4 regions of the Terrabacter sp. 05T424 genome follow, and region 1 is predicted to be linked to each of the others. Evidence: riboswitches for the same ligand, from Rfam matches in the RefSeq annotation. Region 1 holds a riboswitch; each other region holds the start of a gene.
The links. Region 1 has a riboswitch for S-adenosylmethionine ahead of AC1DE0_RS13990 (putative leader peptide). Riboswitches for the same ligand answer to the same signal wherever they lie in the genome.
Positions count from the first base shown of each region.

Region 2: linked by a shared signal. The riboswitch ahead of AC1DE0_RS16300 (bifunctional o-acetylhomoserine/o-acetylserine sulfhydrylase) and the one ahead of AC1DE0_RS13990 (putative leader peptide) in region 1 are both predicted to bind S-adenosylmethionine.
Region 3: linked by a shared signal. The riboswitch ahead of AC1DE0_RS04710 (aminotransferase class V-fold PLP-dependent enzyme) and the one ahead of AC1DE0_RS13990 (putative leader peptide) in region 1 are both predicted to bind S-adenosylmethionine.
Region 4: linked by a shared signal. The riboswitch ahead of metX (homoserine O-acetyltransferase MetX) and the one ahead of AC1DE0_RS13990 (putative leader peptide) in region 1 are both predicted to bind S-adenosylmethionine.

Region 1 is NZ_JBFTLB010000006.1:96,213-103,774, reverse strand. It holds gene AC1DE0_RS14015 (hypothetical protein) at 1-1,074, shown strand, start outside; gene AC1DE0_RS14010 (class I SAM-dependent methyltransferase) at 1,167-1,976, opposite strand; gene rpsA (30S ribosomal protein S1) at 2,150-3,661, shown strand; gene AC1DE0_RS14000 (hypothetical protein) at 3,781-4,209, shown strand; gene AC1DE0_RS13995 (helix-hairpin-helix domain-containing protein) at 4,238-4,429, opposite strand; SAM riboswitch class IV at 4,671-4,784, shown strand; gene AC1DE0_RS13990 (putative leader peptide) at 4,819-4,902, shown strand; gene AC1DE0_RS13985 (amino acid ABC transporter permease) at 5,072-6,085, shown strand; gene AC1DE0_RS13980 (amino acid ABC transporter ATP-binding protein) at 6,082-6,843, shown strand; gene AC1DE0_RS13975 (ABC transporter substrate-binding protein) at 6,930-7,562, shown strand, end outside.
Region 2 is NZ_JBFTLB010000007.1:364,558-372,119, reverse strand. It holds gene AC1DE0_RS16305 (Na+/H+ antiporter) at 1-265, shown strand, start outside; gene AC1DE0_RS16300 (bifunctional o-acetylhomoserine/o-acetylserine sulfhydrylase) at 413-1,729, opposite strand; SAM riboswitch class IV at 1,821-1,939, opposite strand; gene AC1DE0_RS16295 (13E12 repeat family protein) at 2,159-3,682, shown strand; gene AC1DE0_RS16290 (acyl-CoA dehydrogenase family protein) at 3,768-4,931, shown strand; gene AC1DE0_RS16285 (glycosyltransferase family 2 protein) at 5,100-6,086, shown strand; gene AC1DE0_RS16280 (ABC transporter permease) at 6,086-6,880, shown strand; gene AC1DE0_RS16275 (ABC transporter ATP-binding protein) at 6,882-7,562, shown strand, end outside.
Region 3 is NZ_JBFTLB010000001.1:1,006,092-1,013,653, forward strand. It holds gene AC1DE0_RS04700 (ribonuclease J) at 1-1,487, shown strand, start outside; gene AC1DE0_RS04705 (endonuclease/exonuclease/phosphatase family protein) at 1,489-2,547, shown strand; gene AC1DE0_RS04710 (aminotransferase class V-fold PLP-dependent enzyme) at 2,716-4,101, opposite strand; SAM riboswitch class IV at 4,139-4,265, opposite strand; gene AC1DE0_RS04715 (FtsK/SpoIIIE family DNA translocase) at 4,443-7,403, shown strand; partial or broken gene AC1DE0_RS04720 (winged helix-turn-helix domain-containing protein) at 7,410-7,562, opposite strand, start outside.
Region 4 is NZ_JBFTLB010000015.1:17,194-24,755, reverse strand. It holds gene AC1DE0_RS21105 (RNA polymerase sigma factor) at 1-304, opposite strand, end outside; gene AC1DE0_RS21100 (universal stress protein) at 623-1,021, opposite strand; gene metX (homoserine O-acetyltransferase MetX) at 1,169-2,425, opposite strand; SAM riboswitch class IV at 2,441-2,555, opposite strand; gene AC1DE0_RS21090 (DUF4192 domain-containing protein) at 2,666-3,976, opposite strand; gene AC1DE0_RS21085 (YkvA family protein) at 4,109-4,744, opposite strand; gene AC1DE0_RS21080 (EcsC family protein) at 4,839-5,588, opposite strand; gene AC1DE0_RS21075 (MalY/PatB family protein) at 5,786-6,970, shown strand; gene AC1DE0_RS21070 (DNA polymerase) at 6,963-7,562, shown strand, end outside.

The sequences.
Region 1 (7,562 bases):
ACGGGCCTCGCCCAGCTGCGCTCCCAGACCACTGCCGGAGCCGCCGGTCTCGGCCAGGTGTCCGGTGGCCTCGGCCAGGTGTCCGGTGGCCTCGGTCAGGTGTCCGGTGGTCTGGGTCAAGTCTCGACGGGTCTCGGGCAGGTGTCCGGCGGTCTCGGTCAGGTCTCCGGTGGTCTCACGACGCTCAAGGGCAAGCTCGGCGACGCGGCCTTCGGCCTCGCGAAGGTCGAGTGCGGCCTGAGCAACACCACGCTGTCGGTCTGCGACCCGAAGGTGCCCGGCCTGCTCGAGGGCGTCGCCCTCGTCGATGGCGGCGTGACCACGCTCGTCGACGGTGTCGTCACCAAGGTGCAGGGCGGCATCGGCGGCACCAAGGACACCGCCAAGAACAAGACGCTGCGTGGCGGCATCAACGACCTCCAGTTCGGCGTCGACCTCCTGGGCCTCGGCGGGCTCGACCTGCTCGACGCGGTCGACCAGCTCACGGTCGGAGCGGACCAGGTGCACGGCGGTACGTCCCAGGTGGCGACCGGGGCCGGCGACCTGCGTGACGGTGCCTCGAAGCTCGCGACGGGGTCCGGTGTCCTCGCCACGGGTGCGGGGAAGCTCGACAACGGTCTGGGCGACCTCGCCGATGGTGCGGGTCAGCTCGACGACGGCGCGGGCAAGCTCAAGGACGGAGCGGGTCGCCTCTCCGACGGGCTCGCCGACGCCGCCGACGGGACCAGCCAGCTCGCCGCTGGCCTGACCGACGCTGCCGCGGGCGCGCCCGCCCTCAAGGACGGCGCCCAGCGCCTGTCCGACGAAGGCACGAAGAAGCTCGTCGCTGCCGGCAAGGCGACCGCGTCCGACTACGGCCAGAAGTACGCCCTCATCGAGATGGGTGCCCGTCGCGCGAAGGCCGAGGGCATGGCGTACGGCGCGCCGCAGGGCGCTGTCGGTGCCACGGCGTACTCCCTGGAGCTCGCTGGCGTCGACGGGGAGGGCTCGGCGAACTTCGGACGGGCGGCAGCCGCCGCGGGCGTCTTCGGCCTCGCCGGAGGGTCGGTGCTGCTGCGGCGGCGCTTCCTCTGATCGACCGCACCTGATCGAGTGCCCAGCTCCCTGCGTCGGGAGCTGGGCACTCGACTCGTTCCTTCGATCGAGTGCTCAGTTCCCGACGGGGATCAGGACGGCTTGCGGCAGACGAAGATGGCGGTGCCCGGGATGATCCGGCCTCGCAGGGGCGACCAGCCACCCCACGGTTGGTCGTGTCCGTCCGGCCACTCCGGCTCGACGAGGTCGACGAGCACGAGCCCCGCGGCCGTGATCTCACGGACACGGTCGCCGAGCGTCCGGTGGTGCTCGACGTAGGTGGCGCCGCCCTGAGCGTCCTGCTCGACGTACGGCTCGCGGTCGAAGTAGGGGTGGCGGGCGGTGAGTCCGCCCTGGCCGGGGTCGTCGGGAAAGGCCCACCGCACGGGGTGGGTCGTCGAGAAGACGAAGCGTCCGCCGGGGCGCAGCACGCGCGCCGCCTCCGCCATGACCGCGTCGGAGTCCGCGACGAACGGCACCACGCCGTATGCCGTGAAGACCGCGTCGAAGGACGCGTCGGCGAAGGGGAGCGAGCGCCCGTCGCACTGCGCGAACGGCACCCGCACCGAGTCGTCGACGGCGTCGTTGACGGCCACCCCGGTGGCCACCATGCCCGCGGACAGGTCGGTGGCCACGACGGTGGCCCCGTGGGCCGCCAGCCAGCGGGAGCACTGCCCGGATCCGGCCCCGATCTCGAGGACGACCTGACCGGCCGGGTCGCCGAGCAGGTGGGCGTCCTCCTCGCGCAGGCGCTCCGGCCCCCACACGAAGTCGGTGTCGCCGAGGAAGGCGCCGTGCTCCACGTAGTAGGACGTCGCCTCGCTGTCCCACCACGTGCGGTTGGCCGTTGCCGTCTCTGCGGGCGCGACGGGACGGCGGGTGGCCTCGGTGGGCGTGCTCACGGCATACATCGTCTCTTTTGACCGGGTGCTGACAGCGCGGATAGGATTGCCGGGCACATCCGTGTGCACATGCTCAATGTTGCACCCGTCCACAAGGCATCGGGTCGGCGCGCCGTCAGGCACGTCGCCGCGAGGTCCCCAATCTAACTGTCCACAATCGGAGTTCCTACTACATGACTGCCAACACGGTCGAGAAGACCGCGCCTGAGATTGCCATCAACGACATCGGCTCTCAGGAAGACATCCTTGCGGCGATCGACGCCACCATCAAGGACTTCAACGACGGCGACATCGTCGAGGGTCGCATCGTCAAGGTCGACCGGGACGAGGTCCTGCTCGACATCGGCTACAAGACCGAGGGCGTCATCCCCTCGCGTGAGCTGTCCATCAAGCACGACGTCGACCCGGGCGAGATCGTCAAGGTCGGCGACGAGGTCGAGGCCCTCGTCCTCCAGAAGGAGGACAAGGAAGGCCGTCTGATCCTGTCCAAGAAGCGTGCGCAGTACGAGCGCGCCTGGGGCACGATCGAGAAGGTCAAGGAAGAGGACGGCGTCGTCACCGGCACCGTCATCGAGGTCGTCAAGGGTGGCCTCATCCTCGACATCGGCCTCCGCGGCTTCCTTCCCGCCTCGCTCGTCGAGATGCGTCGTGTCCGCGACCTCCAGCCGTACGTCGGCAAGGAGATCGAGGCCAAGATCATCGAGCTCGACAAGAACCGCAACAACGTGGTCCTGTCGCGCCGTGCCTGGCTCGAGCAGACGCAGTCCGAGGTGCGCACGACGTTCCTCAAGGAGCTCCAGAAGGGCCAGGTCCGTTCGGGCGTCGTGTCCTCCATCGTCAACTTCGGTGCGTTCGTGGACCTCGGCGGCGTCGACGGTCTCGTCCACGTCTCCGAGCTGTCGTGGAAGCACATCGACCACCCGTCCGAGGTCGTCGAGGTCGGCACCGAGGTCACCGTCGAGGTGCTCGACGTCGACATGGACCGCGAGCGTGTCTCCCTGTCGCTGAAGGCGACGCAGGAGGACCCGTGGCAGCACTTCGCGCGGACCCACGCCATCGGCCAGGTCGTCCCGGGCAAGGTCACCAAGCTCGTCCCCTTCGGTGCGTTCGTGCGCGTCGAGGACGGCATCGAGGGCCTCGTCCACATCTCCGAGCTGGCCGAGCGCCACGTGGAGCTGCCCGAGCAGGTCGTCAACGTCGGCGACGAGATCTTCGTCAAGGTCATCGACATCGACCTCGAGCGTCGCCGTATCTCGCTCTCGCTCAAGCAGGCCAACGACCAGGCCGTCGCGGCGTCGGAGTTCGACCCGACCCTCTACGGCATGGCTGCGGAGTACGACGAGCAGGGCAACTACAAGTACCCCGAGGGCTTCGACCCGGAGACGAACGAGTGGCTCGAGGGCTTCGACGCCCAGCGCGAGAAGTGGGAGCGTCAGTACGCCGACGCCCACGCTCGCTGGGAGTCGCACAAGGCCCAGGTCGACGCCGCGACGAAGGCCGACGCCGAGGCTGTGGCCAACGCGGGCTCTGCGACGTCCTACTCGTCCGCGACCGGTGACGTTGCCGACTCCGGCGACGCCGACCGTGGCGAGCGCGCTCCGCGCAACGCCCCGGCCCCGGCCGAGGGCACCCTGGCTTCCGACGAGGCGCTCGCTGCGCTTCGCGAGAAGCTGACGGGCAACTGACGCCAGTCACCGCCTGACCGAGAGCCCCGGACCGTCACGGTCCGGGGCTCTCGTGCTCTCACGAGGGGCTGGGGCCCCCTGGCGTCGGGTGCATCCCTGGCGTCGGCGGTGGCAGCCCCGTGGACGGCCTCGGCGGGCCGGCATCGACGATCATCGGCCCGCGCGCGCCGCCGTGGCCGCGGCCGAGCATCAGCGACGAGGTGCTCTGGCAGGACCATCTCCCCACATCGGCCGAGAGGTGGTTCGTCGTTGCCGACGGGCGCGGTCGGGTCGACTGGTCGTTCACCAGCGATGGCACGACGAAGCTGCACGTGCTCGTGTGCCAGAGCACCCCTCCCGGCTACCTGCAGCGGCTGCGCGAGCTCGGAGTGGTCCACTCCGTCGACGTGATCACGCTGCCCGGCCTGGTCGGGGGCTCTGGCACCCCGACGATGATGGACGGAGCTCCACTGGCACCCGACGGGCTCCCCATCCGGCTCGAGCTGAGCGAGGTCCAGGTGGAAGGCGACGCCGTGCGGACCCGGTATCGCGTCCGCCCGCTCGAGTGAGACACCTTCCCGCACGGAGGCGTGACGCCTACGAGCGGAGGGAGAGCCCCGCCGCGTGGAGTGCCTCTTCGAGGATGCGCAGCGCTCTGGGGCCGAAACCATGGAGCGCGAGCAGCTCATCCGGCCGGCGCTCGACGAGCTGATCGAGCCGCGTCACACCGATGGACGACAGGGCACGGGTTGCGGGTGCACCGATCTTCGGGAGGTCGCTGTCAGGCACCTACCGATCGTAGGTGCCGGCTGCCGATGCGGGCGTCTCAGGATTCAAGAAGGCCCGGAGCTAATTTCCGACTGGATCGATAGGAATTAGTCGACGGTCCGGAAACTGCGTGGCAGTCAATTGCGCTGTGGCACAGGCAGATTCAGCAGTGGGTGGCGATGGAGACTGTCGTTGAGGTAGGCCCGTAACGAGCTCTTGAGCCGATTGACGGCCTCCGGACGGGTTCGTAGTGTGATCGCCAGGTCACGAGCTCCAGTGCCAAAGCCCCGGCTTGCTGGACAGCAACCCTCCTCCGCGGTGGGGTGCTCCGGGTGAGGACCAGGCCGTCGCCAGCAGGTGACGGCAAGCGCGGACTCGAGGTGATCGGGTCCCGGACCCGAGGAGCCGTCATGGCGCGCAGCACGAGCACCTGGCTGGTGCTGCGCCGCCATGTCGACCTGCTCCGTGTGTCCAGCGCGCTCTGTCGTCCCTGACGAGCGACCGACGCGGCCGCCGACCACCTCGGCGGCCCCCGGGCGCGCCCGGCCTTGAAGCGGTGACCCCGTATGCCGGCGCGCAGCGAGCAACCGCACCCCTTCGCCCGTCCGACCCCTCCGCGAGAGTCGTCGACGGGCCCTCCGACGCACCCTTCAGGAGCTCTCCGTGTCCACCACCTCCGCCGTGCGCACCCTTGCCACGGACCTGCCGCCCGTCGCGGCACCGCCCCCACCTGCCCGTTCAGCCGACGCGCCGGCCCTGACCGTCGTGGTCCGCCGAAACCCGTGGACGTGGGTGGGAGTGGCCGCCGTCGCCGTGCTCGTCGCGATGTTCGTCAACGGCCTGGCCACCAACCCCGGCTGGGACTGGCCCATCTTCGCGCGCTACTTCGCGACCGAGACCGTCATCAAGGCGCTCGGCACGACGATCCAGCTCACCGTCCTCGGCACCGTCGCCGGCTTCGTGCTCGGCGTCGTGCTGGCCGCGATGCGCCTGTCGCCCAACGCCTTCCTCCGTTCGGTGGCCTGGGCCTACATCTGGGCCTTCCGGTCGATCCCGCTGATCGTCCAGCTGCTCTTCTGGTTCAACATCGCCTACCTCTACCAGTCCATCTCGTTCGGGCTGCCCTTCGGGCCGTCCTTCGGCAGCGTCGCGACCAATGACCTCTTCGGTGCGCTCGGGGCCGCCGTGCTCGGCCTCGCGCTGCACCAGGCGGCCTACGCGGCAGAGATCATCCGAGGCGGCATCCTCTCGGTCGACGAGGGGCAGCGGGAGGCAGCGTCCGCTCTCGGCATCCCGCGCCGCCGGCAGTTCCTCCGGATCGTGCTGCCGCAGGCGATGCGCTCGATCCTGCCGAACGCGGCCAACGAGGTGATCAGCCTCTTCAAGGGCACCTCGATCGTCTCGGTGCTCGCGATCCCCGAGCTCTTCTACCAGGTTCAGGTGATCTACGGCCGCAACTCCCGCGTCGTGCCACTGCTGCTCGTCGCGACAGTCTGGTACATCATCCTCACCACGCTGCTCTCGATCGGGCAGTACTACGTCGAACGGCACTTCGCGCGCGGCAGCTCACGGACGCTTCCACCGACACCCTTGCAGCGCCTGCGAACCCGCTGGGCCGCCCTCGCCACGACCACGTCGCGCACCGCCGGCACCACCACCGAGGAGGTGGCCCGATGACCGCCGTCGTCGACCTCCGCGGCGTCACGAAGTCGTTCGGTCCCAACCGGGTGCTCGACGACGTCGACCTCGAGCTCGCCGAGGGCACCGTCACCGTGATCCTCGGGCCGTCCGGCTCAGGCAAGTCCACCCTCCTGCGCAGCATCAACCACCTCGAGAAGGTGGACCGGGGGCAGGTGCGCGTCAACGGCACACTCATCGGCTACCGCCAGGTGGGGGAGCGGCTGCACGAGCTGCCCGAGCGTGAGGTGCTGCGCCAGCGCAGCCGCATCGGCTTCGTCTTCCAGAGCTTCAACCTGTTCCCGCACCTCACCGTGCTCGACAACGTCGTGGAGGCGCCGGTGTCGGCGCAGCGTCGACGCCGTGCCGAGGTGGAGCCCGAGGCCCGAGCTCTGCTCGAGCGGGTCGGCTTGGGAGACAAGGCCGCCGCCTACCCGCGGCAGCTGTCGGGCGGCCAGCAGCAGCGTGTCGCGATCGCCCGAGCGCTCGCCCTGCAGCCCGACGTCATCCTCTTCGACGAGCCGACGTCGGCTCTCGACCCGGAGCTGGTCGGCGAGGTGCTCGCCGTCATCAAGGAGCTCGCTCGCGACGGGGCCACCCTCGTCGTGGTGACACACGAGATCGGTTTCGCCCGAGAGGTCGCCGACACCGTCGTCTTCCTCGACGGCGGCCGGGTCGTCGAGCAGGGCCCCCCGGGCCAGGTCATCGACCACCCGGTCCACGAGCGCACCCGCGCCTTCATCGACCGCGTCCTCTGACGCCAGACCCACCCACACCCACCCCTCAGGCCGCCACGCGGCCACCCCGCTGACTCGCGCCCGACAGGGTGCCGAGAGGAGACCTCATGTCCGCACGCCCGCACGCCGTCCGCCGTCCGAACACGTATGCCGTCACCGCCCTCGCGATCACCGGTGCAGTCGCACTCGCCGCCTGCTCCGGTGCCGCCGAGGCGAGCTCGTCTTCCGGTGCCGCAGCCGGGACGGCGTCAACAGCAGCCGCCGGTGTCAACACGTCTGCGGATCAGAACCGCATCACCGCCACCAAGGACGAGAAGGCGGCCGCCCTGCTGCCCAAGGCGATCCGCGACCGCGGCACCATCACCGCCGCCAACGCCGGTGCCGGTGGCGGCACCCCGCCGCTCGTCTTCACGGCCGACGACGACAAGACGGTCATCGGGGTCGAGGTCGATCTCGCCCACCTGTTCGCCGACAAGCTGGGCCTCGAGGTGGAGACGCCGGCGACGAGCTGGGAGAACGTCTTCCTCGGCATCGACTCGGGTCGCTACGACGTCGCGCTGACCAACGTCACGGTGACCGAGGAGCGCAAGGAGAAGTACGACTTCGCCACCTACCGCAAGGACGACCTCGCCTTCGAGGCGCCCAAGGGCGCCACCTGGAAGGTGAACAGCGGCAAGGACATCGCCGGCAAGACCATCGCCGTCGGCTCCGGCACGAACCAGGAGAAGATCCTCCTCGAC
Region 2 (7,562 bases), on a different contig from region 1:
CATCGAGGCTCCCTGTGAGCACCTGCAGGACAGTGGCGCGTGCGCCGAGCCCCGCACTCCGGAAGGGTGCGAGGAGTGCCTGCGCGACGGGACGACCTGGGTGCACCTGCGCATGTGCCTGGAGTGCGGGCACGTCGGCTGCTGCGACTCCTCCGAGTTCAAGCACGCGAGCGCGCACTTCGCCGAGACCTCCCACGCCGTGATGCGCTCGCTCGAGCCGGGCGAGTCGTGGCGGTGGTGCTTCGTCGACGAGGTCGTCGGCTGACCCAGCCGGGGGTGCGTGCCCCGGCGGGCGGCATACGTCCTCGGCATACGTCCTAGACGTGCGTTCTGGGCTGCACCCCAGCCGCGGCCGGGCGCTGAACGGCACGGCCGGCGCAGGCCGACCGTGCCGTTCGTGCACTCCGAGGAGTCAGGCCTTCGCCGCGGCGAATCCCTGCTCGAGGTCGGCCACGATGTCGTCGATGTTCTCGATCCCGACCGACAGGCGCACCAGACCCGGGGTCACGCCGGCCGCCACGCGGTCCTCCTCGGGTCCCTGCGAGTGCGTCGTCGATGCAGGGTGGATGACGAGCGAGCGCACGTCGCCGATGTTCGCGACGTGGCTGTGGAGCGTCAGCGCCTCGACGAACTTCTTGCCCGCCTCGAGGCCGCCAGCGATCTCGAAGGAGAGCACGGCACCCGCCCCGCGGGGCGCGTACTTCTGGGCGGTGGCGTACGAGGGGCTGTCGGGCAGGGAGGCCCACACGACGCGCTCCACCTGCTCCTGGCCCTGCAGGTAGGCGGCCACCTTGGCGGCGTTCTCGAGGTGGCGCTCGATGCGTAGCGACAGCGTCTCGAGACCCTGCGCGATGAGGAACGCGTTGAAGGGCGCCGCCGACGGCCCGAGGTCGCGCAGCAGCTGGACCCGAGCCTTGAGGATGTACGCGAGGTTCGCGCCGAGGGCGCTGCCGACGCCGAGGTCGCGTGCGAAGACGAGACCGTGGTAGCTCTCCTCGGGAGTGTTGTAGTTGGGGAACTTCTCCGGGTCCTTCGCGTAGTCGAACCGGCCCGCGTCGACGATGACGCCCGCGATGGACGTGCCGTGGCCGCCGAGGTACTTCGTCGCGGAGTGCACGACGATGTCGGCGCCCCACTCGATCGGGCGGATGACGAACGGGGTGGCGATGGTGTTGTCGACGACGAGCGGCACGCCGTGCTCGTGGGCGAGCGCCGCCACGGCCTCGATGTCGAGCACCTCGGCCTTCGGGTTCGCGATGGTCTCGCCGAAGAAGGCCTTCGTGTTGGGGCGCGCGGCGGCCCGCCAGGACTCGATCGAGGTCGGGTCCTCGACGAAGCTCACCTCGATGCCGAGCTTGGGCAGCGTGAACTTGAGCAGGTTGACCGTGCCGCCGTAGAGGCTGGGGGAGGCGACGATGTGGTCGCCGGCCTCGGCGAGGTTGAGCAGGGCCAGCGTCGTCGCGGACTGTCCCGACGCGACCAGGAGCGCGCCCACGCCGCCCTCGAGCGCGGCGATGCGCTGCTCCACGACGTCGGTCGTCGGGTTCATGATCCGGGTGTAGATGTTGCCGAACTCCCTGAGCCCGAACAGGTTTGCCGCGTGGTCGGTGTCGTTGAAGACGTAGCTGGTCGTCTGGTAAATAGGCAGGGCGCGGGCCCCGGTGGCGCTGTCGGCGCTCTGGCCGGCGTGGATCTGCTTGGTCTCGAAGGACCAGTTGGGTTCGGTCATCTCTCGTGTGCTCTTCCTCAGTCGTGTCGATGACCGGGCCTGCGTCGAGGTGACCGGCCGGCGCACCGACGGGTCGGTGCGGGAGAGGAGCTCTCCGCGCTTGCCCGAGCGCCGAGGGCGTCGACGGGCCAGGTCCTCACCCGGGGCACCCCGCCGCGGTGGGAGGGTTGCCGGCCAGCGAGCCGGGGCTTGGCGCTGGCACTCATGACCTACTCGCGAGTGTACGTACGCGTGTCCGGCAGATGGGAGCGCGTGTCCTCATGGTGGACGTGCTTGGGGGTCGTTCCGCTTCTGGGTTCGTGATGCCTCAGGTGAACCCTGCTGTTGCGCAGAGCAATTCGTTGTCCACAGGTGCGCGCGAGCCCTTCCCATCGAGTCGAACACATGTTCTACTGGAGTAGTCCAAAGTGCTGCTGAGGGAGGGGACGTATGCCGTACGTCGCGTCGTCACGAGGCTCCTTCGGGCTGCTCGGTGGCCGCCCGCCGCGGGTGGTCGACGTGACCTGGGTCCACGATCCAGGGGCGTCCGGTGGTCGCGCGCGGCGGGTCGTGTCCGTGCTGTCGAGTCGGTTTGCCGGCGAGGTGTTGTACGAGGCGACGGACGTCGCTCACTCGTGCGTGCTGACCGAAGAGATCGAGCGGGCGCGGTCGGTGGAGGTGACCGAGGGCCTGTTGCGGGACGGTGAGCGGGTGATGGCGCAGGTCGAGGCGCTCGAGGTGGCGAAGGCGCGCGTCGAGGCCGACCTGCTCGCTGCGTACGGGGCGTTGCACACCATCGAGGCCCAGCAGGTCGCCGCCTTGCCAGCCGGTGGGAGTGCCGTGCGGATGGCGGCACTGGCCTCGCCGGAGCGGCTCGTCGCGGAGGAGATCGCGCTGGCGACCGGGGTCGGGGTCGGTGAGGTGTCGCGGCGGCTGGCGTTGGCGACGGCACCGCGGCGGCACCGGCGCGTCCTGGCCGCGTTGCGGGCCGGTGGCACGTCGCTGTACCGGGCGGTGCAGCTCGCCTGCGACACGGTTCAGCTGTCGGATGTGGATGTCGCGGTGGTGGAGGAGTCGGTGCTGGCTCCGTCGCGGGACGGGCGGGTGGTGGGGCAGCGGACCTTCACGACCCGGTTGACTCGCGCCATCGCGTCGGTGGACACGAGGGGCGCGGGGGAGCGGCGGGCGCACGCGAAAGCGCGGCGTGGGGTGTTCGGGCGGATGGTCGGTGACGGGATGGGGTGTCTGAGCTTGACGGCCGATGCGGGCACGGTCGCGGCGATCCTGGACCGGCTCGACACCCGTGCTCGCGCCGCGCGAGGCGGAGGAGACRCGCGGACCCTGGACCAGCTGCGCTGCGACCTGGCCACCGAGGCCCTGCTGCGTGACGTCCTCGCCGACGCGTGTGACGGGCCTGCGCCTGCGCCGGCCACCGGTGACGCGGCGGCGCGGGTGTGGCTCGTCGTGCCGTTCGAGGTCGCCACCGGCCAGAGCGACGCGGCGTGCGAGCTGCCCGGGCACCGCTGGGTCACCGCCGCCCACGCCCGCGAGATCATGACCCGCCCGGGCTCGGTCTGGCAGACCCTTCCCGTCGACATCCGCGACGGCCACGCGATCACCCGCCCCACCAGGGCCTACCGGCCCACACTCGCGATGGTTGAGCACGTCCGAGCGGTCGACGGKACCTGCCGCGGCCCCGACTGCCACGTCCCCGCSACCCGGTGCGACCTCGACCACGAGATCCCGTGGCCGGCSGGCGAGACCTCGGTGACGAATTTCTACGCCAAGGAACGCCGCCACCACAACGTCAAGACCCACGGCATCTGGACCAGCACCCCCGTCGCCGACGACGGCCTCGAGTGGACCACCCTCACCGGCCGCAGCTACACCACCTACCCCAAGGACTGGCGCGAAGGACTCGGCCCGCCACCCGACACCGGGCCGCCACCTGGCCCCGAACCGCCGCCCTTCTGAGCATCTCACGGCCTCGTCCGCACCACTCCGTGGCGTCGATCACTAGGACGTCCTACTAATCCGAACTGGCGAGTAGGATCGCGCCGTGAGCACGAATGACGCCTTCGACCTGTTCCGCACCAGCGAGGACCACGAGGCCCTGCGCGAGGCGATCCGGGCGATCGCCGAGGACAAGATCGCCCCGTACGCCGCCGCCGTCGACGAGGAGGCGCGCTACCCCCAGGAGGCGCACGACGCCCTCGTCGCCTCAGACTTCTTCGCACCGCACGTGCCCGAGCAGTACGACGGCATGGGCGCCGACGCCCTGGCGACGTGCATCGTCATCGAAGAGATCGCCCGCGTCGACGCGTCCGCCTCGCTCATCCCGGCGGTCAACAAGCTCGGCTCGCTGCCCCTCATCCTCGACGGCAGCGACGACGTCAAGGCGCGCTACCTGCCCCCGCTCGCCAAGGGCGAGACGACCTTCTCCTACGGCCTGTCCGAGCGCGAGGCCGGCTCCGACACGGCGTCGATGAAGTGCCGCGCCCGCCAGGACGGCGACGGCTGGGTGCTGAACGGCCAGAAGTCGTGGATCACGAACGCCGGCGTCTCCGAGTACTACACCGTCCTCGCCGTCACCGACCCCGAGGGCCCCCGTGGGGGCAACGTCACGGCGTTCGTCGTCGAGAAGTCCGACGACGGTTTCACGTTCGGTGAGAAGGAGCGCAAGCTCGGCATCAAGGGCAGCCCGACGCGCGAGCTGCACTTCGACAACGTCCGCATCCCCGGCGACCGCGTCGTCGGCCAGGTCGGCGACGGCCTGAAGATCGCGCTGCGCACCCTCGACCACACGCGCGTCACGATCGGCGCGCAGGCGGTCGGCATCGCCCAGGGCGCGCTCGACCAGGCTCTCGCCTACGTCAAGGAGCGCAAGCAGTTCGGCAAGCACATCGCCGACTTCCAGGGGATCCAGTTCATGCTCGCCGACATGGCGATGGAGCTCGAGGCCGGGCGCCAGATGGTCTACGTCGCGGCCGCCAAGTCCGAGCGCGGCGACAAGGACCTCTCGTTCTTCGGCGCAGCTGCCAAGTGCTACGCCTCCGATGCGGCCATGAAGATCACGACCGACGCCGTCCAGCTGCTCGGCGGTGCCGGCTACACGCGCGACTTCCCGCTCGAGCGGATGATGCGCGACGCGAAGATCACCCAGATCTACGAGGGCACCAACCAGGTCCAGCGCGTCGTCATGGCCCGCCAGCTGCTCAAGTAGACGCGGGTGGCCGCTGCGGTGGCGTCTCTTCCGGCGGGCCTTCATCGCCCTCCCAGCGACTTCCGCCGTGGCAGGGGTAGGTTCTCGGGGCGGTAGGCTGGCCCGGCCCGGTGCGGGTCGCGATCGCCTGCTCCAACTCATCGACCCGAACGAGAAGGATCCGAACGCGTGGACCCAACACCTCCGGTCAGCGTCATCATGCCGCTGCTCAACGAGGAGAGGCACCTGGAGGACGCTGTCGCTGCGGTCGTCGCCCAGGACTACCCCGGGCAGATCCAGGTCGTGCTCGCCGTCGGCCCCGGCCACGACGACACCCTCGGCGTCGCCCGCCGCCTCGCCGAGCGCGACTCGCGGATCACCGTCGTCGAGAACCCCTCCGGCCGCACCCCCGAGGCGCTGAACCTCGCAGTGGCCGCTGCCGAGCACGACATCATCGTGCGCGTCGACGGCCATGGCTTCCTCAGTGCGGGTTACATCGAGCGTGCCGTTCGCGTGCTGGTCGAGACGGGCGCCGCCAACGTCGGCGGAGTCATGCACGCCACCGGCGTCACCGACTTCGAGAAGGCCGTGGCCACGGCCATGACGTCGCCGCTCGGCGTCGGCGGCGCGCGGTTCCACACGGGGGGAGAGGCGGGACCGGCCGACACCGTCTACCTCGGCGTCTTCCGCCGTGAGTGGCTGACGAAGGCCGGCGGCTATGACCCCCGCTTCACCCGCGCCCAGGACTGGGAGCTCAACTACCGCATCCGCCAGGCCGGCGGTGTCGTGTGGTTCGACCCGGCGCTCACGGTCGAGTACCGCCCGCGGCCGAGCCTTCGCGCACTCGGCCGGCAGTACCGCGACTACGGCCGCTGGCGCCGGGTCGTCGCCACGCGCCACAAGGGTTCCATCAACGCCCGCTACCTCGCCCCGCCAACGGCCCTCGTGGCCGTGGCCGCCGGTGTGGTCGGCGGGCTGGTGTGGCGGCCCCTCTGGGCCATCCCGGCTGCGTATGCCGCCGGCGTCGGTGTCGGGGGAGTGGCCATCGCCCGTGGCGAGGGTGCGAAGGTGGCGATGCGGGTGCCTGCGGTGCTCGCGACGATGCACATGAGCTGGGGCTGGGGCTTCCTCACCAGCAGGCCGGACCAGCTGGTCCCCGAAGGAGACGAGTTCTGATGGTGGAGCGCTTTTCCCGGATCTGGGGCCAGCGGGGCATCCTGCTGACTCTGGTTCGGCGCGACCTTCGCGTGCGCTACGCACGGAGCTGGCTCGGCTACCTGTGGACCGTCATCGACCCCCTGGCGATGGCCCTGATCTACTTCATGGTCTTCGCGGTGATCTTCCAGCGCGGTGACGCGGGCCACAAGCCGTACTTCCTCTTCCTGCTCGTCGGCCTGCTGCCGTGGCAGTGGTTCAACGCGTCGATCAACGAGACGGCCCGAGCGCTCGTCTCCGAGGCGAAGCTCGTCAGGTCCACGAACCTGCCCCGCGAGCTGTGGGTGATCCGCGTCGTGATCGCCAAGGGCATCGAGTTCCTGCTCTCCCTGCCGGTGCTCTTCGCGTTCGTCCTGATCTACGTGATCCGGGGCGAGACGACCCTCAACTGGCGGATCGTGCTCTTCCCGGTGGGCCTCGCACTGCAGTTCATCCTGCAGACCGGCATCGGGCTGCTGCTCGCCCCGGCCACGGTGCTCGCCGACGACACGATCCGCGTCGTCCGCATCGCGCTGCGCATGCTCTTCTACGGCACCCCGATCATCTACACGCTCGACAAGGCTCCCGACTGGCTGCAGACGGCACTGTGGTTCAACCCGATGAGCGGCATCCTCGAGCTCTACCGGGCCGGGTTCTTCCCCCAGAAGCTCCAGGTCGCGCCGCTCGTCGTGGGCGCGCTCATGTCGCTCGCCTTCCTCGCCTGGGGTGCCGTCACGTTCGCGCGCATGGAGCGCGCAGTCCTGAAGGAGATCTGACGTGGCACCTGTTGCCGATCGCGTCTGGGACGCCAGACGCACCGCCGACGTCATCAAGGTCGAGGGGCTCGGCGTCGAGTTCTACCGGTCCCGCCGCCGCAAGCTGTCGCTGCGCGAGATGGTGCTGCGCCGTCAGAACACCGCGCCCAAGGAGACCTTCTGGGCCCTCAAGGACGTGTCGTTCAGCGTCGGACCCGGCGAGGCGGTCGGCCTCGTCGGCTCCAACGGCGGTGGCAAGAGCACATTGCTGAAGGCCATCGCCGGCGTGCTGCTGCCCGACGAGGGCAAGGTCGCGGTGAACGGCGGCGTGGCCCCGCTCATCGAGCTCACCGGTGGCTTCCTGGGCGAGCTCTCCGCGCGCGAGAACGTGCTGCTCACTGCAGGCCTGCACGGGCTGAGCAAGTCCCAGATCACCGAGCGCTTCGACGAGATCGTCGACTTCGCGGGCCCGCAGGTGCGGGCCGGCCTCGACATGCCCTTCCGGCACTTCAGCTCCGGCATGCAGGTGCGCCTCGGCTTCGCCCTGATCACGACGCTCGACGAGCCGATCGTCCTCGTCGACGAGGTGCTCGCGGTCGGCGACAAGGACTTCCGCGAGAAGTGCTACCGCCGGATGGAGGACCTCCTGGCCGAGGGTCGCACCCTCTTCCTCGTGTCGCACTCGGAGGCCGACCTGCGACGT
Region 3 (7,562 bases), on a different contig from region 1:
TCAGCTACATCGAGGACCGCCTCGGCGACATCGAGGCGATCGTCCTCACGCACGGTCACGAGGACCACATCGGCGCGGTCCCGTACCTGCTCAAGCTCAAGCGCGACATCCCGCTGATCGGCTCGACGCTGACCCTCGCCCTCGTCGAGGCCAAGCTCAAGGAACACCGCATCCGGCCGTACTCCATGGCGGTCAAGGAGGGGCAGCGCGAACGCCTCGGCGTCTTCGACCTCGAGTTCGTCGCGGTCAACCACTCGATCCCCGACGCCCTGGCCGTGTTCGTGCGCACCGAGGCTGGCACGCTGCTGCACACCGGCGACTTCAAGATGGACCAGCTGCCGCTCGACGGCCGCCTCACCGACCTGCGCGCCTTCGCCCGCCTCGGCGAGGAGGGCGTCGACCTCTTCCTCACCGACTCGACCAACGCCGACGTGCCCGGCTTCACGACGCCCGAGCTCGAGATCGCGCCGGCCATCGACAAGGTCTTCCGTCACGCCGAGCGCCGCATCATCGTCGCCTGCTTCAGCAGCCACGTGCACCGCGTGCAGCAGGTGCTGGACGCCGCCGAGAAGGCCGGCCGCAAGGTGGCCATGGTCGGCCGCTCCATGGTGCGCAACATGGGAATCGCGTCCGAGCTCGGCTACCTCAAGGTGCCCGACGGCATCCTCATCGACATCAAGAAGATCGAGAGCCTGCGCGACGACGAGCTCGTCCTCATCTGCACCGGTTCGCAGGGTGAGCCGATGGCGGCGCTGTCGCGGATGGCCAACCGTGACCACCGCATCGACGTGGGCCCCGGCGACACGGTGCTGCTCGCGAGCAGCCTCATCCCGGGCAACGAGAACGCCGTCTACCGCATCATCAACGGCCTGATGCGACTCGGCGCCAACGTCGTGCACAAGGGCAACGCGAAGGTGCACGTCTCCGGCCACGCCAGCGCCGGTGAGCTCCTCTACTGCTACAACATCGTCAAGCCGCGCAACGTCCTGCCGGTCCACGGCGAGTGGCGTCACATGTACGCCAACGCGCAGCTCGCGATCCAGTCGGGCGTCCACCCCGACAACGTCGTGCTCGCCGAGGACGGCGTCGTCGTCGACCTCGTCGACGGCCAGGCCTCGGTCGCCGGCGTCGTCGAGTGCGGCTACGTCTACGTCGACGGCAGCAGCGTCGGGGGCGCCGACGAGGCACTGCTGAAGGACCGCCGCATCCTGCGCGACGAGGGCTTCATCACCTGCATCGTGGTGCTCGACGCGGCGACCGGCAAGATCGCGAGCGGTCCCGAGATCACGGCCCGTGGCTTCGTCGAGGACGAGGAGATCTTCCAGCAGGTCATCCCGAAGGTGGAGCGGGCCATCGAGGAGGCCGTGGCCAACGGCGTGCGCGACGACCAGCAGCTCCAGCAGGTCATCCGCCGAGCTGTCGGCTCGTGGGTCGGTGGCAAGATCCGTCGTCGCCCGATGATCATCCCGGTCGTGCTGCAGGCCTGAGGTGACGATTCAGCAGGTCGACGGCGCGAGCTCGGCGGGCGGCAGCGACCCAGCCGACCCGCTGGCGCCCACCGACCCAGGGCAGCGGTGGCGAAGGGACCGACGGCGATGGCTCGACGTCACGATCGCCGTCGTCCTGCTCGTCCTGGCTGCGGTGGGCGCGTTGCGCTGGCTCGACTCGACGGCATACCTCGTCGTCGTGCTGCAGACCGCCGGTCCCTTCGTGCTCATCGGTCTGGCGCTGCTCACCATCACTGCCCTCGTACTGCGCCGGTGGGCGATGGTGCTCCCGGTCGCCGTGGCGCTGGCCGTCGCGATGGTGGTCGCAGCTCCCTCGTTCCGGGCCACGTCCACGCCCAAGGCCGACACTGACCTCACCGTGATGTCGGCCAACGTCTGGATCGGCTCGGCCAACGCGAACCAGCTCATGGACGCCGTGCGTTTCCACGCCGTCGACGTGCTCGTGCTCGTCGAGGCGACCCCCGCCCTGGTGCAGCGGCTCGACGCCGAGGGGGCGGGCGACTACTTCACCCAGCGCCAGGGGGTGGCGCGTCCGGGCACCTTCACCGGCACGGTGGTCCTCTCGCGCTTTCCGCTCTCGGTGCGCAACGCCGGCACCGATCCTGCGGTCGAGGACACCCGGAGCGCTCAGCCAGAGCTCGACGTCACGGCTCCCAACGGGACCGTGCGCCTCAAGGTCGCACACCCGACGGCACCCCTGCGCGGTGACACCGTCGAGTGGCGCGCCGGGCTGAGGGCGCTGCAGACCTGGAAGGAGCGCCTCGACGGCGACGAGCTCCTCGTGATGGCCGGTGACTTCAACGCGGACTACGGGCACCCGGGTCTGCGAGACCTCGCCGAGGGGCTCGACGACGCCCAACGCACCGACGGCCAGGGCTGGGTGCGCACCTGGCCCTTTGCTGGCAACCGCCTCCCGGCCTTCGTGCAGCTCGACCACCTGCTGAGCCGCGGCCTGACGGTCGTCTCCGCGGGACAGGTCGCGATCAACCGCGCCGACCACGCCGCGGTCTGGGCCAGCTACGCCCTGCCGAAGCGCTGAGCGCCCCTGAACGCACCGAGGCCGCCGTCAGCGCGGTGACGGGGCGGTAGGCCCAGCTGTCCCTCGAATGGTCCGCCGTCTGCTGGGGTGATCACCCCACCGAACCGCAGACCATCAGCCGGTCCTCGGTCGCGCCCGGCATCCACGCTGGTTGCCGGCCGACCGAGGTCACCAGGGGCGCTCGACCTCGACGTCGCGCGGGTCGGTGCCGTCGACGGCCCAGCCCGAGTCGGTCAGCGTCCAGTCGGCCGACGGGCCGTGCTCGACGAGCCCCGCGACGGCCGAGACGAGACGGTCGACGCTCTCGAGCGTCGAACCGAGACCGATGCTCGCGCGGACGGCGGTGCCCGACCGCTCGCCCCACGGGTCATCGAGCAGCTCGTCGACGAGCAGGTGGGCGCAGAACTTGCCGTCGCGGACGCCTATGCCGTGCTCCACCGAGAGCACCTGCGAGACGAGCGAGGAGTCCCAGCCGTCGATGGTGAAGGCGACGACGCCGACCCGGTCGTGGCCCTCGCCGAAGATGGAGAGCACCTCGACGCCGGGCACCTCGTCGAGGCCGGCGGTCAGGCGCTCGAGCAGCTGCGTCTCGTGCGCCTCGATGGCCTCGCGGTGGCGGCTGATCGTCGCGCACGCTGCGGCGAGGGCGATCGCGCCGATCACGTTCGGGCTGCCGCCCTCGTGGCGGGCGGGGCCGGTGGCCCACGTCGTGCCCTCCTCGGTGACCGAGCGCGTCGCGCCGCCGCCGAGCAGGTAGGGGTTGCCGGCGTCGAGCCAGTCCGAGCGTCCGGCGAGCACGCCTGCGCCGTAAGGGGCGTACGTCTTGTGGCCGGAGAAGGCGACGTAGTCGGCGTCCCAGCCCGCGAGGTCGATGGTGCGGTGGGCAGAGAGCTGGGCCGCGTCGACGGCGATGCGGGCGCCGTGGGCGTGGGCAAGCGCCGCGAAGCGCTCTACGGGCCACACCTCGCCGGTGACGTTCGAGGCCGCCGTGAGCACGACGAGGCGGTGGCGCGACGGGTGGTCGTCGAGGGCCTCCTCGAGCAGGGCGTGGGCGTCCTCGACCGTCTGCGGCACGGGCAGGCGCACGGTGCGGAAGCGCCCCCAGGGCAGCAGGGTCGAGTGGTGCTCGGTGCCGAAGACGAAGACCGTCGTACGGCTCGGCAGCGCCTTGCTCAGCAGTGCCCAGGAGTCCGTCGTCGTGCGCGTGAAGATGACGGAGTCGTCGTCACGCGCGCCGACGAAGGCGGCCACCTCGGCGCGGGCCTGCTCGTACCAGGCGCTGCTCAGACGTGAGGCGAAGCCCGCCCCCCGGTGCACCGAGGAGTACGTCTCGAGGGCCCGGTCGACGGCTGCCTTGACGGTCTCGAGGGCGGGAGTCGAGGCGGCGTGGTCGAGGTTCGCGTATGCCGTCTCGCCGCGCAGCGTCGGCACGCGCAGTCCCGCGCCGACGACCGCCGGCAGGGAGGCAGCCTCGGGAACGACGTGCAGCGTGCGGGTGCGGACGACCGGGGCGGGCGTGCCACCACAGAGTGAGGTGCTGGGAAGAACCGACATAGGAGTGCTCCAGGGGCTGAGGGACCCACCGGATGCAGGTCCGCGCTTGCCGACCCGGATCACTCGAGCTGATCGGGGGTCGACCTGGTCGTCACCCGGAGCACCCCACCGCGGAGGAGGGTTGCTGGCCAGCGAGCCGGGGCTTGTCACTGGCACTCATGACCTGGCATCGAAGATAGGCGGGCGCTCGCAGCCCTGTCCACCCTCCGATCCCCGGATGTCGGCATCTGAGACGGAGGGTCAGGACAGGGCGCCCGACGCCGACCAGCGCGCTCGCGCCGATGTGCCCTGTTGCGCGTGTGACGCGTGAGTTCAGAGGTGCCTTGACGTACGGTGCGACCATGGGGTCACGTCCGTCCAGCAGCCAGCGCTCGAGCACCGCCGCGGCCACACGCGCCAAGGGGGTGACCGGCAGCACCTCGTCACGCCCTCCCGCTGCGCGCTCGACCAGGCCCGCGCAGCGCAAGCCCGCTGCGCGCAAGCCGCCGGCGAAGGCCGCCTCCAAGACCCGTGACGGCGGGCTGCCCTTCCCGTTCAGCGCCATGCGCAGCACCTGGATGGGCGTCTCGCACATGGCCGGGGGAGCGGTGCGACGCGTCGGTCACAGCGCCGCCGACCTCGAGCCCGAGCACCGCCGTGACGGCATCGGCTTCGCGCTGCTCGCCCTCGCGGTCGTCGTGGCCGCCCGTGAGTGGTGGGGCGTCGCCGGCACGTTCGGGCAGGTCGTCCACGCGATCTTCGCGGGCACCTTCGGCAGGGTCGCCTACGCCGTCCCGCTCGTCCTGCTGGCCCTCGGCCTCCGCATGCTCCGCGCCCCCCAGGACGAGGCGACGACCAACCGGATCGTCGTCGGCACCATCGCGCTGACCTTCGCCGCCTGCGGTCTGGCCCATCTCGCCGACGGCATCCCCAACCCGCCCGACGGCGCCGACGGCATGCGTGCGGCCGGCGGCATCCTCGGCTTCCTCGCCTCGAGCCCCCTCGCGGCCGCCGTGTCGCCCTACGGCGCAGTCGTGCTGCTCGTCCTGCTCGGCATCTTCGGCCTGCTCGTCATCACGGCGACACCCGTCAACCTGATCCCGACGCGCCTGCGGCAGCTCAAGGCCCTCGTCATCGACCGGGGCCACCACGACGCCGAGCCCGACGCCGGTGACGACGCGCCCGCGGCCGCGGTCAAGCGGGCCCGGCGCAAGGCCGTCGACCTGTCCGACCGCGACGGCGACGAGGCCTTCCGCCAGGCCGCGCAGAAGGGCGCCGACGACGAGCCGACGACGCGCCTGCGCCCCGGCGAGAAGCGCCCGACCGCGCCCGGCGTGCTGGCGCCGCGCCCCTCCGGCGAGAAGGTCATCGACGCGACCGACCCGAAGACGCTCGGGGCCCCCGACACGAGCAAGGTCGGCCCCAAGGCCGAGCTGATCCCACCGCCCATGTCCGACCTGCCCGCTCGCGTCGAGCAGCTGAGTCTCGGCGGCGACATCACCTACCAGCTGCCCGACCACGCGATGCTGACTCCGGGCCCGCCGCACAAGACCCGCAGCGAGACCAACGACCGGGTCGTCGAGTCGCTGACCAACGTCTTCGACCAGTTCGACATCGACGCCGCCGTCACCGGGTTCACCCGCGGGCCGACCGTCACGCGCTACGAGGTCGAGCTCGGCTCGGGCACCAAGGTCGAGCGCGTCACCGCCCTCTCCAAGAACATCGCGTATGCCGTCGCCTCGGCCGACGTGCGCATCCTCAGCCCCATCCCCGGCAAGTCGGCCATCGGCATCGAGATCCCGAACCTCGACCGCGAGAACGTCTCGCTGGGCGACGTACTGCGCAGCCACACGGCCCGCGGCAACGAGCACCCGATGGTCATGGGTGTCGGCAAGGACGTCGAGGGCGCGTACGTCATCGCCAACCTCGCGAAGATGCCGCACCTGCTCGTCGCCGGTGCCACCGGTTCGGGCAAGTCGAGCTTCGTCAACTCGATGATCACCTCGATCCTCATGCGCTCGACGCCCGAGGAGGTGCGGATGATCCTCGTGGACCCGAAGCGCGTCGAGCTCACGGCCTACGAAGGCATCCCGCACCTCATCACGCCGATCATCACCAACCCGAAGAAGGCCGCCGAGGCCCTCGCGTGGGTCGTCAAGGAGATGGACCAGCGGTACGACGACCTCGCGGCGTTCGGCTTCAAGCACGTCGACGACTTCAACAAGGCGGTGCGCGCCGGCAAGGTCAAGCCGCTTCCGGGCTCCGAGCGGCAGATCACGACCTACCCCTACCTGCTCGTCGTCGTCGACGAGCTCGCCGACCTCATGATGGTCGCCCCGCGCGACGTCGAGGAGTCGGTCGTGCGCATCACCCAGCTGGCACGCGCCGCCGGCATCCACCTCGTGCTCGCGACGCAGCGTCCGTCGGTCGACGTCGTCACCGGCCTCATCAAGGCCAACGTGCCCTCGCGCATGGCGTTCGCCACCAGCTCTCTCGCCGACAGCCGCGTCGTGCTCGACCAGCCCGGCGCCGAGAAGCTCATCGGGCAGGGTGACGCGCTCTTCCTCCCGATGGGTGCGAGCAAGCCGATGCGCGTGCAGGGGGCCTGGGTCAACGAGTCCGAGATCCACGAGGTCGTCAAGTTCGTCACGACCCAGCTCAAGCCGAACTACGTCGAGAACGTCACGGTCGCGGCGCCGAAGAAGCAGATCGACGACGACATCGGCGACGACCTCGACGTGCTGCTCCAGGCCACCGAACTCGTCGTCACAACCCAGTTCGGCTCCACATCGATGCTCCAGCGCAAGCTGCGCGTCGGGTTCGCCAAGGCCGGTCGCCTCATGGACCTGCTCGAGTCGCGCGGCGTCGTCGGCCCGAGCGAGGGGTCGAAGGCGCGTGACGTGCTCGTCCGGCCCGACGACCTGCCGCAGACGCTGGCCCTGCTGCGCGGTGACGAGGTGCCGCAACCCGTCGCCGACGTGACGCCGACCGACGAGGGGCCGTATGCCGCATCGCCCGTCGACGTCGTCGCCGAGGCCGCCGATGGTGGCGGCGCCCGCACGGCATACGACGACGAGGACGGGGCCGACGACTCGGACGACGGCGACCGTGACGGCTCGGTGACGCCGCAGCGCACCGCGGCGCTCGTCGCCGAGCGCGGGGAGCGACGCGAGTCGGGTGACGACTACGGCGGCGACAGCACGCAGGCGATGCCCGCCGCGAGGTGGACGCCCGGCGACATGACGCGCACCGTCGACGAGGACGACGAGGAGTCCGAGGACGCCTGGAACCTCACTGACCGCGGCGGCCGCGAGCGCTACTGACCCTCTAGGGGTGAAGCGGTAGCCGCGGCCCGGTTCGGTGATCAGGTGGCAGGGGTTGGCGGGGTCGGGCTCGAGCTTGCGGCGCAGCTGGTTGGCGTAGACGCGAAGGTAGTTCGACTCCCGGCCGTAGGACGGACCCCACACGGCTCGGAGCAGGTC
Region 4 (7,562 bases), on a different contig from region 1:
TGGCCGCGGTCTTGGTCGCAGCGGTCGTCGTCCGTGTGGCGGACTTCGTCGCGGCGGCAGTCGTGTTTCGTGCGGTGGCCACACTGCCTCCCTTGGTCCCTGAACGGGTCTTCTTCGTCGTGCTGGAGTGCGGCGCGTCGACGACGATCTCGATGTCGTGGGCCTCGAGGGTCGTGAGGACCGGCTTCATCTGCTTGAGGTCGAGACCTGCGTCGACCTGCGCTCGCGCGATCTCAGTGCCGGTGATGGTTCCGTTGGTGCTGCCCTTGACCAGGAGCTGCATGATCGCCTCGTGCTGGAACACCTTCGGCAGGGTTTTCGGAGCTCCAGCGGTTGTTGCCTTGGGCACGGATGCAGTCGCCTTTCGTCGCACGGTCTCGTCGGATGACGGCCCGAAAGCGGGCATGCATCATCACAACGAACGAGAATGGGGGTTGGTGCCGGAAGGGCTTGGCCTGTCGGAGTCGATCCCTGTGTCGATCTCTCGGTGCGCCTCGTGCGATCCGGTACTCAGACATTATAAAACGCCGCACGGCCTCCGAGCGAACGCACGGGTGTGCCGCGTGGCGCCGGACACGCCCCCGGACGTGATCCGAAGCCGTCGCGGCCGGGTGGAAGGGCGTCAGTCGCCCTTGACGGCGAGGACCGGGCAGCTCGCGTCGAGCAGGATCCGCTGGGCGTTCGAGCCGAGGATGAGCTTGCCCACCGGGCTGCGACGCCGAAGTCCGATGACGATGAAGTCGGCCTTCTCCTCCTCGGCGACGGAGATCAGGTCCTCGGCAGGGTCGTTGCCGCGGACGAGCTGGCGCACTTCGTGCTCCAGGCCCCTCTCCTCGAGGAGTGCCTGCACGCGGGCGAGCTCGGTCTCGAACTGGTGCGCCTCGTTGGCGTCGAAGTCCTTGCCTCCCCTGTGGGAGCTGATGACGACGAGCTTCGTGCCTCGCAGGACGCATTCCTCGGCGGCTCGCTTGAGCGCCGCGCGACCTTCTTTGGTGGCGACATAACCAACGACGATGGCCACTTTCCCGGACCTCCTTGGGACGGAAACAAGCAGTGCTCGCACCGTACCCGAAATCACGTCACACGGCGCGTGCCGCGCGGAGCCGACGGGGAGGCCGGCGACGAGTGCCGACGACCCGCAGCGAAACCCCCCGAGCCGCAGGACGGTTCAGGTGCGGTCGGCCCGCCCGCGGGCGAGCGCGGCACTGACGATGCGCCCCACCTGGTCCTCCTCGATGAGGAAGCCGTCGTGCCCGAACGCCGACGTGATGTGCTCGCGGCGCGAGCGCGGAAGCGCGGCGTGCAGGTCGTCCGACAGTCGCGGCGGGTAGAGCCGGTCGGTGTCGACGGACACGATGGTGCAGTCCGCCTCGACGCGAGCCAGGGCCGCCGTGACACCACCGCGGTCGCGGCCGACGTCGTGCGAGTTCATCGCCTCGGTGAGAACGACGTAGGAGTTGGCGTCGAAGCGACGCGCGAGCTTGCCGGCATGGTGGTCGAGGTAGGACTCGACGGCGAACCTGCCCCGGTCACCCGCTCGCAGCGGGTCCTCGCCCAGCTGCGCCTCGCGCCCGAAGCGCTCGTCCAGCTCGCTCTCGGTGCGATAGGTGATGTGGGCGATGCGGCGCGCGAGCCCGAGGCCCGCATCGGGCCGACGGTCGCCGGCGTAGTAGTCGCCACCGGCGAAGTCCGGGTCGTTGCGGATGGCGAGCAGCTGGGGCTGGCACCAGGCGATCTGGTCGGCGGTCGCGTAGGCAGTCGACGCGAGGACGATGCACCGGTCGACGTCGGCGGGATGGGTGACGGCCCACTCGATGGCGCGCATGCCCCCCATCGAGCCGCCGACGACAGCCGCGAGCCGGCGAATGCCCAGGTGGTCGAGCAGGGCCCGCTCGGCGGCCACCTGGTCTCGCACGGTGACGTACGGGAACCGGCTTCCCCAGGCCTGCCCGTCGGGGGCCGGGCTGGAGGGACCGGTGCTGCCCTGGCAGCCCCCGAGCACGTTGGCGGCGATGACGAACCACTCGTCGGGGTCGACCGTGCGGCCACCGCCGATGAGGGAGTTCCACCAGCCGGGCGAGGCATGACCTTCGCCGGCCTCACCGACGACGTGGCTGTCGCCGGTGAGGGCGTGCTCCACGAGGATGACGTTGTCTCCGGCCTCGTTGAGCCTGCCCCACGTCTCGTAGGCGATGCGGACGTCGGGCACCGCTCCCCCGCGCTCGAGCTCCACGTCGCCGATGTCCGCGAACTGGCGGTGGCCCACGGGGTCACCGTCGCGCCAGGCACCGTCCGGGACCGGTCGCCGGGACGGCTCGCCGCGGGCAGGTTCGTGCCCGACCGGGCGAGACGCGCCGGCCAGGTCGGAGCCCGGGACCGGGCGCGCGAGACGACGCGTGCTCTGCTTCCGGTGCGTAACGGTCATCGAAGGCACTCCTGGTGTTCGCGCTTGCGCACACCCGCGACGGGTGCGGCCAGGTCTTCACCCGGGGCACCCCACCGCGACGGAGGGTTGCCGACCAGCGAGCCGGGGCTTGTCGCTGGTACTCATGACCTTTGCCCACCATAACCGAGGCCCACGCCGCAACAGAGCCTCTGGTCCACGACCTGGGACGCCCCGTCGCGGCGGGCCGCGAGTGGGGGCTCGGGGTCGCGGAGCGACCTCCTAGGCGCACGCCGGGGGTCGGAGTCCGGCGTCGAGCGACTGCCGGACGAGCCGGCTCAGTCGGTGGCCGGGCTCGAGCTCGAGCGCTCGGTCGGCGGCGATGCCGGCGCGGGCACCGTCACCGCACCACCACGCGAGCGACGCGAGCACGGACAGCAACGGGGCGGCGTGGGCGGCCGGCGTGATGCGGCAGACCTCCTCGAGCCGCGAGAGCAGCAGGCGCGGGGCGGCCGCGTCGTCCCACTCGTCCCAGCCACCGTCGAGCTCGCTGGGCACCGCCGCGTCGTCCCAGATCTCCGAGTCACCGTCGAGGTCTGCCATCCACTCGGCCACGTCGCCGCGGACAGCAGCGGACGAGAGCGCAGAGGCAGGCGACGACGCCGAGGGTGCCGACGGCGCCGAGGAGAGGACGCGCAGGTCGGGGCCGAGGAAGACCTCCAGCATGGCGACCAGCTCGTCGGGGAACGACTCCAGTGACACCGAGCCCGGGCAGAGCCAGCCCACGACCGCATCTCGGAACTCCACGTCTCGGAGGGGGCCGACGACGGCTGGCAGCCAGTGTTCCAGCCCGAAGCCTTCGATCTCGCCGTGCAGCAGGCCGCTCCAGGCGACGAGCGCGTCGTTGACGAGGAACTGTCGCGCTGACAGATCACCGCCGTCGAGGACGCTCAGACCGGCGTCAGCTGGCCGGCGCCGCCGACCAGACCTGCGAGAACGGGCAGCCGCCGAGCCCGACACGGAACCCGAGATCGAACCGCCCGCCTCGGCGTAGCGCCGTTGCCAGTCGTCGATGGCGGCAACCGTCAGCGCATGGCGCGGGGCGGCCGGGTCGAGCGGCTCGACGAGTCGGGCCAAGCCGGCTCGGTCGGGAAGCACGGAGTGGCCCAGGGCGACGTAGCTCGCGACCGCCGGGACGTCTGCCTGCTCGGGCAGCAGCCAGCCCTCGTCGGGGCAGCAGTCGCAGCCGACGGAGCGCCACCTCCCGCCGCGGACGACCAGCCGCTCGCGCACGACGACACGTGCCCGCTCGAGACCCTGGACGAGCTCCTCGAGGAGGGGCAGCGACTGGTCGGGCTCGTCCTCGAAGCCGACGACCGCCACCGACGAGGGTGCCCCGTCGAGGACGGTCGGCAGCAGCTGGGCAGCGGACTCGACCGCGACCGGGCGGTCGACGGCATCCTGGCGGGCCACGAGTCCCAGCCGCTTGCCGTGGAAGCACACCACGACGACGCTGCGCTCGGGCTGGAACCCGAGGTGGAAGGGGATGATGGTCAGCAGCTCGGCTGGCCCTGACAATGAGATCTTCGGCATGGGTCGAGCGTGGCCGCGCCGGCCACACGCCGACAGGCCCCTGAGCAGGCCTGTGGACCAAGGGCGTTCGGTGCGAAGGGGTGTGGATCGCCCCCACCCGCACACGGGCTGGAAGAGCCGCAGGCTCGGAGGTCAGCGCTCCAGGCGCTTGCGCACCGACTCGAGGACGTAGTCGGTCGCAGCCTGGCGCACACCCTCGGGCAGGCCGGCACGGTCGGACCGGCCGGGCCCGGTGGGCGACGCGCCGAAGGCGCCCGCAGCAGACCCGTCGGAGCCCGAACCGCGGCGACTCCCCCCACGCAGTCGGCTGACGTGGCCGGCGATGCGTCCCGGCGCCGCAGCGCCCGTGGTGTCGCGGTCGCGGCGCATCCCGTCGCTGGCGCCGCCCGCCCAGACGCGCACGTCGGCTCCCTGCGGTGCGCGCGGCGGGTGGAGACCCTGCCCGACCTCCCACGCGATGAAACGGTCGGTCTCCTCGAGGAAGACCTTGATGGCCCACGTGATGACGACGGCGTCGTCGGCCGCGCCCAGCACGGGGAGCACCGCCTCGGGCAGCAGGTCGACGGGAGACACGACGTACGCGACCGCTGCGGCGACGAGGCCGAGGCGGCGCAGGGTGGTTCCGGCATACGTCCCGTCGAGGGTGAACCGGACGAGGCGCGGCACTGCCTGTGCCCGCTGCGCGATGCCAGGAGCACCGGGCCGTGTGGAAGCGCGCACGACCGACGCGACGGTCGCGGCCATCTTGATGCGGGACGCGGTCTTCATGCTCGGCCCAACGAGCGGGTCACCGAGGCGATTCCCCCGCACCGGCGGTGTTGCGAAACAGTGATGTGCGCTCTGCTCGCGCGGGTGCGGCCGCTCAACGGCCGAAGGTCTCGACGGGCGGGAACTCCTTGGCCGCCTGCTTGCCGATGCGCCCGAGCATGTAGACGTCGACCCCGGCGCCGATCAGGCCGCCGACGAGGGGCACCGCGCGCCCGAGCTTCGCGAATGTGCCCTGACCGATGCGGCCCAGCAGCCGGAAGCCGACGGCCTTGTTGAGGACCATCAGCGCGGGTGCGGGGAGACGTTCGAACGCGAGCGAGGACAGCTTGCCACCCGCGGCCTGCAGGCCTGCCTTCTTCAACAGGTCGTCGCTGTCGGCCCCCGCCAGGGTGAGCAGGACCGCCGAACGGATCTCCGGCTGGTCGATGTCATAGCCGCGCACCTTCGCGGTGGCTGCCGTCAGGCGCGTGCCCAGCAGGTAGAACTCGAGGATGTTGGCGGGCAACGAGATCGGCATGGTGAAGAACCCACCGAGTCCAGTCGTGAAACCGCCGACGGCTCCGAGCTGGCGGTGGTCGCGCATCAGCACGCGCAAGGCCTGGTCGCGGTCGCCGCGGGCCTGCTCGAGGGCCTTCGCGGCGACCTTGTGCGCCGAGTCGAACGGACCCCTCCCGTCGATGCCGACATCCAGCAGGCGCTCGACGAGCCGGGTGGCGGCGCCGGTGAGCCCGCCCACGGCCGGTTGGGCAGCGCGCTCGAGGGCCCCGGCGTTCTTGGCGTCGCGGACCCGCCTGGCGGTGGCGTCCGACGCCTCCACGGTCTCGCTCTTGCCCCAACCGAACATGCCCACGGGCTCCACTCCTTCACTCGAACGACTCTGTGTGCGGCCCGACGGACCCGCCCACGACACCGTATGCCGGACGGGTCGGCGATGACGTCGTCGGATGCCGTTGCCTGCCACTTCCCTACCCACGGTCGCCGCGTCACCACCAGAGAGGCGGCGGTCCGACCGTCGTCGGTCCCGTCTCGTAGGGTCAACCCATGGGTGAGACGTGCGACGAGCTCCAGCGGCCGGGCGCCGAGCCGCCGATCCTGTCGGTCCCGCTGGCGCAGCTGCGCCGCGAGCGCACCTCGGTCAAGTGGGGCCGATACCCCGACGACGTCATCCCGATGTGGATCGCGGAGATGGACGCCGCCCCGTGCACGCCCGTCGTCGAGGCCGTCACGGCAGCCGTCAGGCGTGGTGACACGGGCTATGCCATGACCGACTCCTACGTCGAGGCCTTCACGGAGTTCGCGGCCGCGGAGTGGGGCTGGCACCTCGACAGCGCCTCAGTGGTGGGCGTCGCCGACGTGCTCACGGGCGTCACGCACCTGCTGCGCCTCTTCACAGACCCGGGTGGGCCGGTGGTGACCAGCGTGCCGGCCTACAACGCCTTCTTCGAGGTGATCGAGGCGTCCGGTCGCCGTGTCGTCGAGGCTCCGCTCACCGCGGGGCACCGACTCGACCTCGACAGTCTCGCAACGGTTTTCGGTGAGCTGACAGGGGCTGGCGAGCGGGCGGCATACCTGCTCTCCAACCCGCACAACCCGACAGGCACGGTCCACACGGCTGACGAGCTGGCGGCCCTTGCCGAACTGGCCGACGCCCACGGCGTGCGCGTCGTCTCGGACGAGGTCCACGGGCCGCTCGTCATGCCCACCAGCACCTTCGTGCCTTACCTCACCGTCCCTGGCACCGAGCGCGGCTTCGCCGTGACGTCCGCTTCGAAGACCTGGAACCTGGCTGGGCTCAAGGCCGCCGTGATCGTGCCTGGCACCGACGCCGTCGACGGCCTCCGGCGCCTGCACCCCTTCCTGACCTACGGTGCGAGCCAGCTCGGCGTGATCGCCCAGACAGCCGCCTATGGCGACGGGCGCGACTGGCTGCACCGGCTCGTCGCCGAGCTGGACGCCAACCGGCGCCTGCTCGCTGCCCTCGTCGCCGAGCACCTCCCGGGCGTCCGCTTCGTCCTGCCGGAGGCGACGTTCCTCGCCTGGCTCGACCTCGAGGGGCTCGGCCTCGGCCCCGACCCGGCGCTCGAGCTGCTCCGGCGCTCTCGTGTCGCCCTCTCCCCCGGCCCGATCTTCGGCCCCGGCAGCAGCACCTGGGCGCGGCTCAACTACGGCACCTCACCCGAGATCCTCCGAGAGGCCGTCCAGCGCATCGCGAGCTCCGTTGGCTGACAAGGCTTCCGGCGCGCCCTTGGTCGCGCTCGTGCTGGGGCCGTCGGGTGCGTATGCCGTCGGGCCGGGTGTCGACGAGCCGTGGCCGCTCGCCGAGGCGACGCAGCGGTTCGTCGACACCAGCGCGCGGTTGGCGCCCCGCTGGGTCGTCTGGTCGGCGGCGGCTGCCCTGCGTGGCGTCCTCGCATCGGGCGTCGAGGTCAACCGCACGTGGGACCTCGCCGAGGCACACCGGATCATCCATGGGGGGTGGTGGGCCACCCCCGGCCACATCGTCGCCGGGTGCCGCGGACTCGACGAGTCGCAGGTGCCGGCCCCTCGGGCGCCCCGGCTCAGCGGCTTCGACGGCGACCTGTTCGACCTCGCGGCCGGCGACGACGTGTCTCTCTTCACAGCGGACGGCCACCTGCTTGCCGACGCGATCACCCGGGCCGGCGACGACGCCCGGCTGCGCGAGCTGGCGCAGCTCGCCCTCGAGTGCCAGCGCGGCCAGCGCGAGGCACTGGACCGTATCGGCGGCGAGCACGCCCCCAGGCTCGAACGCACCGTCTGGTCCGAGTCGGCGGCGGCCGTGCTCTGCCTCGAGCTCGAG